DNA from 2 places in the Bacillus sp. JJ1127 genome. Region 1 is predicted to be linked to the other one. Evidence: predicted binding sites of a transcription regulator. Region 1 holds the regulator's gene; the other holds the start of a gene.
What was found. Region 1 encodes LexA, which represses DNA repair genes until DNA is damaged. Its sites were predicted from a motif close to CGAACATATGTTCG; they were not measured.

Region 1 (3,426 bases):
ATTATCGTGCAAGTGGGGGCGGAAATTATTTTATGTATCAAAATAAGCCCATCGTAAAAGATGTACCCATTGATATGTCTGAACTTATTGCGAATTACATATTAGAACGGGGAACAATTGAAGCGACAACTAACCAGAATTGGAAAGTTATCAAATAACTAATGTTTCTATTAAAATCAAAAAAGATGGGCTCTGCCCATCTTTTAATTTAATTTTTCATTATCTTGCTTCTTTAGTGCTTTTAATTTCGATGGGGTAATATCTTTCCCCTCTTCGTTAACGACTTTAATTCCTTTTAATTCGTTTAGCATATTTTGACGAAATCCTTTTAAATATTGTTCACGGAGCGATTGGCGCTCACGTTGTTCTTCTTCAGTTAAACCTTCAGCTTTTGCTTTTTTCGCTAAGAAGTTAATACGTTCAACGAGTTCGTGACTTAGCATCTCGAATCCCCTTTCTACTTAAAACTGATTATTATCATACAATAGTTAGTCCTGTTTATCAAGCAATTGCTTCGTATACTCCACGTATCTGCGGTGTACCGTAGCTTTTGATACATCATGCCCAAAGCCACGAAGTGTCGCAGCAATTTCTTCAAATGTTAATTCATTTCGGCGCAAACGTACAATCTCTTCAATTGGTACTTCTTTTTTCTCACGCCCTGTACTTAAATGACGATTTTTTAGATTTTTTTCTGGGCGAAACCCTTTTTCTACCGCTCTTTGCATACCACGTTTAATCTTTAAATTATGAATTTTTCTCTGATATTCTTCTACTATGCCAATAATATCAAGTACCATTGAATCAGAATCTGAAAGCTGTAATTCACCATTATGCGTATGTGTGTACACTTTTATCCCTTCTTTATGTAAACAGTGCATTAAGGCAATCTTTGCATTCCCTCTACCAAGACGTGTTTCATCTTGAATAAGTAGTACATCAACCTGTTCATCCCGAATGATATCTAGTACCTCTAATATACCAGCACGCTCAATTGTATAGCCGCTCGCCTGCTCCTCAATTACCTTGATAACATTCATTTGATACCGATCAGCTAAATGCAACAATTCATCTTTTTGACGTGCTAACGATGTTTCCTGAGCTTCCTTTGTTGTACTTACACGAGCATAAATGATTGCATTCATTTTGAAACCCTCTTCCTCATTTTGATTTTTCTATTAGTTTAGCATAAATTCAGATTCTGTTCGAACTTATGTTTGTAGAATATTTTTTCGCGTGTTATACTTATTAATAAGAAAATTAAAAGAAAACGAGGTGTTAAAAAACATGGAAAAGTTAACAAAGCGCCAGCAAGACATTCTCGACTTCATTAAACTAAAAGTACAAGAAAAAGGTTATCCACCTTCCGTACGTGAAATTGGTCAAGCAGTCGGCCTTGCTTCTAGTTCTACAGTGCACGGACATTTATCACGTCTAGAAGAGAAAGGTTATATTCGACGTGATCCAACAAAACCAAGAGCCATTGAAATTTTGGGAGACGAAAGAATTGGCACAAACACACAATCAGTTGTTCAAGTACCAATTGTCGGAAAAGTTACAGCTGGTTTACCGATTACAGCCGTTGAAAGTGTAGAAGAACACTTCCCACTTCCTGCAAGCGTCGTTGCTGGAGCAGATCAAGTGTTTATGTTACGAATTTCTGGAGATAGTATGATTGAAGCAGGTATCTTCGATGGAGATTTAGTTGTTGTTCGCCAGCAGCATTCTGCATACAATGGTGAGATTGTGGTTGCATTAACAGAAGATAATGAAGCAACAGTAAAACGCTTTTATAAAGAAAAAGATCATTTTCGCTTACAACCGGAAAATTCTTCCCTTGAACCTATCATTTTAAAACAAGTGTCGGTTATCGGGAAAGTAATTGGCGTATATCGTGATTTACATTAAAAAATAGACCATCTCTGGTCTATTTTTTAATTCACTTCAATTGTAACGTCTCCAGCAGACGTTTTTCCATTAATTTTCACACTACCATTTCCAAGCGTTACATCCCTATCTTCTTCCTTAAAAATTCTCACTTTCCCTGCATAAGTCTTTCCACTGACAGTCGCATCTTGAGGCTTCTCGAGTAAACGAATATCAATATCTCCAGCAGTTGAACTTGCTTCCACATCGTATTTAGAGTCATGATCAATAACATCCACATCTCCACCTGTTGTTTTCGCTACAACTTTCCCACTTACTTGCTTTACTTTTATTTCACCAGCTTCAGAAAACCCTTCGACCTTTTTTGCCGTTATTTTCTCTAATTCTACGTCCCCACCAAGTGTCGAAACGTTTACATAATCACTTTTTATATCACTCACTTCTATTTTCCCTGCAGATGAATTCACCTTTAATTCTTGATATGCTCGTTCTGGAATAACAACCGTTATTTCAGGCGTTTTAAACCCAAAAGATAAAAATGAAAAATCAAATGAAATTCCTTTTTTCACTTTTCCTTGCACCTTTAATGTATCGTCTTTTTCATCAATAGTAACTTTTTGGTTTTCCAAATTACCTGACTGTTTTACATAAAAAGAGGAATCATTCCCTTTCTGAATCGTAACATCTCCAGCGTCCAAAGCAATTTCTACATTCTTAATTGCTTCATTTTTAATAACCTTTTCCATGTCTCCCTTTTCCACTGTAGCTACTGTTTTTGTATATGTTTGCGATATACCAATCACTCCAATAATGATACACGCAACAGCCCCTAACAATATTTTTTTCAATTTCCCTATCCCCCTTTAATCATTTTGAGATTCCAATTGACATAGCGCACACAAAAATTTTTAAACCAGTTTGTACAGTAGTAAGCTCCTATGCACAACAATAACCCCACGCCAACAAACGTAATAGCAACAAATACATCCAGCCATAAGAAATTGCCCATTAGTATTTTAATGATTACAAAGAATGGTGAAATTACATTGGCAATCCCGCCAACCCAAAGCGCAAATATAAAACTTACAATTGCGATTAAAGGACCTAATACAATAATAAAATTTAATAAACTAAGACCAATTGCTGCCATTACAGCTCTTGTTATGTTTGAAGCAGAAGGATCCTTTTTCATCTCATCAAAACGATATAAAGCTAGCATTTCTTTCGCAATTGTTTTTGGCGAACCGAGCCCTTTTACAATTTCAGATTCTGTCTTCCCCTCTTCGAATCCAAACTGAAAATGCTCCTCATAGTCATATGAAATATCGCGCCTTTCTTCTTCTGGTAGCTTTCTAAGCTGTTCCGATAATTCGCGAAGAAACTGTTCTTTATTCATCCCATTACACCTCTTCAATAATTTCTTGTACCCCTTTAGCAAAATCGCGCCACTCCGTTACAAGTAAATGGAGCTGTGCTTCCCCTTGATTTGTTAATTGATAATATTTACGCGGCGGCCCTTCCGTTGATTCTTTTAAATAC
Region 2 (3,426 bases), on a different contig from region 1:
GTGTAGCAAATGAAGCGGCAGATCGAATCGTTGAACTAGAAGAAATAGACAAAGCAAATGTAATCGTCACAAATCGAAATGCCTATGTTGCAGTTGTTTTACGTGAAAACGTAAAAGGCGAAGTCACAAAGCAATTGGAAAAGAAAGTTGCCGATCAAGTTAGAGCTACCGATCCAAATATTCGTCATGTGTTTGTATCTTCAAATCCTGATTTTGTAAACCGCATGAGAGACTATACGGTCAAAATTAACCAAGGCAAACCCGTAACAGGACTATTTGAAGAATTTACCGAAACCGTTCGAAGAGTATTCCCTAATGCTCGATAATAAAGCAACACATTCCTATTTAAGTTATTAAAAAATAAAAAGTGTCATAGGTGTTAAATTACCATGACACTTTTTACATAAATTTATTCTCTAATTTCTGCTGAAAAGATTTCTCCTGCTTTCGAAATAATTGACTCCCTCTTTGCAAAATAGGGGTTCCATATTTATCATTAATCTGGTCAATAACAGCTAATAATGGCTCTTCTTTCGCATCTTCTTCAAATGAAAATAAATCTAGTTGCTTAATTGATTCTGTCTTCCACTCTAGTTCAGTAGCTGTAACACCAAGCAATCGAATCGGATCTCCATCCCAATGCCCTTTCCATAAACGTGAGGCCGCTTGAAAAATATCACGTTCTTCCCAAATTGCATTTTTTAATTGCTTACTCCGCGTTACTGTACGCCGATCGTAGTATTTGATCATAATTTGGATGTTATAGCTGACCAGGGTACGTTTTTGTAGCCTTTTGCTAACTGATTTCGATAATCGCTCTAACATATCAAGCAATTCCTTCTCTTCATCCATATCCTTCGAAAATGTCGTTGAGTTTCCAATGCTTTTATGCTGCCCCATTTGATTTGGATCGACTTCCCTATCATCCATACCTTTTGCTCGTTTTTGTAAATCAGTACCATGCTTTCCTATTTTCGCACGAATCACATGCTCTTCTCCATTTGCTAACTGACCAATTGTATGTATATGAATTTCTTTTAGTTTTTCTGCTGTTTTCTCACCAATTCCATGCATTGCTTCAACAGGACGTGGCCAAAGTAGCTCCTGAATATCTCGTTTCCGGAACACGGTAATACCAAGCGGTTTTTTCATATCTGACGCTGTTTTTGCGAGAAAAAGATTAGGAGCTATTCCAATACTACACGGTAGTTGTAGCTCCGTTAATAACGCTTGCTGAATCATCTTAGCAATCTCAAGGGGAGATCCTAATCCATAACAATCTGTTATATCTAAATAACCCTCATCTATAGAAACAGGCTGTATCTTCTCAGTAAAACGTGAAAGAATTTGAAACATCTCAAATGACGCCTCGCGATATAATTTAAAATTTGGGTGCTTCACAATTAATCCTGGGCATAATCGTTTCGCTTCCCAAAGTGGCATTGTTGTTCGTACTCCGTATTCTCTTGCTTCATAGCTGCATGTTACAATGATTCCTTTTCGCTCTTTTTCATTTCCTGCAACCGCTAATGGCTTTCCTTTTAACGATGGATCATGTGCAATTTCAACTGATGCAAAAAAACAATTCATATCAACATGTAGAATGACACGACCGTTTTTTGGATACATTTCTTTCATGCTTTTCACCCCCTAAAAAAGGAACATTTGTTCTCATTTTTATTATATCAAATTTCATAGAAACAGTGGAGCTTTTCAAATATAAAAACACGTTCTTTCCAATTATATTTTTTGATATACTCAAACTAAGGATGGATAATTATGTAAAAGGAGAGAGTAAGATGAAAAACCATAATAAACTCAATTACACATTCCTAGTTATTATATTGATCATTGCTATTAACTATTTACTACTTCCAATTTTTAATATTAACTCCGCTGCACTTCTACCTCACACAGTACAAGTCGCAACAACATATATACTTCCATGGATTTTTTTATATTGGTTCATTCGCCTTGTGAAGGCAATTGAATCCAAATGAAAAAGAGCGTGTAAACCTACTATAGGTTACACGCTCCCTTAATATTACTTACAATTATTTTGCTACCTCTTCAATAATTGCCACAACTAATTCAGCTGTTTTTGCTAATTCTTCAACAGGAATCTTTTCATTTGTTGTATGAATTTCTTCATAACCAACTGCTAAGTTTACTGTTGGAATACCATGCCCAGCAATTACGTTTGCATCACTTCCGCCACCACTTTGGTGAAGAGAAGGCGTACGACCAATTTTTTCAGCTGCACGTTTTGCAACTTCTACAACATGATCGCCATCAGCAAATTTAAATCCAGGATACATAACTTTTACTTCAACATCTGCTTGACCGCCCATTTCTTTTGCAGTTGTTTCAAATGCTTCTTTCATTTTGGCAACTTGCTCTTGCATTTTTTCATCTATTAAAGAACGAGCTTCTGCAAAAATTTGTACATGATCACAAACGATATTTGTTTGTGTACCACCTTCGAAACGACCGATGTTTGCAGTTGTTTCAGAATCAATACGACCAAGTGGCATTTTTGCAATTGCTTTTGCTGCAATTGTAATCGCGGATACACCTTTTTCTGGTGCTACACCAGCATGAGCTGTTTTCCCGCGAATAATGGCATTCACTTTCGCTTGCGTTGGAGCAGCAACTACGATTTCACCAACTTTTCCATCGCTATCTAATGCATAACCATATTTTGCTGTAATACGCTCACGATCTAATGCTTTCGCACCAACAAGACCAGATTCTTCACCAACTGTAATAATAAATTCAATTTTTCCATGAGGAATATTTTTCTCTTTTAAAACGCGAATTGCTTCAAACATAGATGCTAATCCAGCTTTATCATCTGATCCTAGAATTGTAGTACCATCTGATACGATATAACCATCTTTAATAGAAGGCTTAATTCCTTTACCAGGAACTACTGTATCCATATGAGAAGTGAAGTAAATTGTGTCTACACCTTCTTTTGTTGCTGGTAAAGTACAAATTAAGTTACCTGCACCATGTCCAGTCACACCCATTGTGTCATCTTCAAATACTTCAACACCTAAAGCAGTAAATTTCTCTGTTAACACTTTACAAATTTCTGCTTCGTATTTTGTTTCAGAATCTACTTGCACTAACTCCATAAATTCATTTACTAAACGTTCTTGATTAATCATCAGAATACGCCTCCTGCACTGCGTTAAGTATGTAACAACATTTATTATAACAGAATTTCGTAAAACTTTCGAAAGACAAGACAAAAAACAGATAGTTCACACATCTAGATAACCATCTGTTTTCCTCTACTCATTTAAAAGCACCCAGCGCATATGGTCTTCCCAAATCCCATTCACCATTAACATTTTCCGAGACACACCTTCATATTGAAAACCAATCTTCGTTACAACTTGTATAGATGCTAAATTACGA

Region 2: a site for LexA is predicted at 1,659-1,672, ahead of V7183_RS18115 (DNA polymerase IV). Genes of this name have one in related genera too.

What each region holds. Positions count from the first base shown of each region.
Region 1 covers NZ_JBALQK010000015.1:487-3,912, reverse strand. Annotated here, with positions in the region: gene V7183_RS02395 (bifunctional metallophosphatase/5'-nucleotidase) at 1-158, shown strand, start outside; gene V7183_RS02390 (DUF896 domain-containing protein) at 204-443, opposite strand; gene V7183_RS02385 (YneB family resolvase-like protein) at 489-1,145, opposite strand; gene lexA (transcriptional repressor LexA) at 1,288-1,908, shown strand; gene V7183_RS02375 (DUF4097 family beta strand repeat-containing protein) at 1,935-2,735, opposite strand; gene V7183_RS02370 (DUF1700 domain-containing protein) at 2,741-3,283, opposite strand; gene V7183_RS02365 (PadR family transcriptional regulator) at 3,288-3,426, opposite strand, start outside.
Region 2 covers NZ_JBALQK010000186.1:19,235-22,660, forward strand. Annotated here, with positions in the region: gene V7183_RS18110 (YhcN/YlaJ family sporulation lipoprotein) at 1-326, shown strand, start outside; gene V7183_RS18115 (DNA polymerase IV) at 400-1,638, opposite strand; gene V7183_RS18120 (hypothetical protein) at 1,800-2,000, shown strand; gene V7183_RS18125 (tripeptidase T) at 2,055-3,173, opposite strand; gene V7183_RS18130 (GNAT family N-acetyltransferase) at 3,300-3,426, opposite strand, start outside.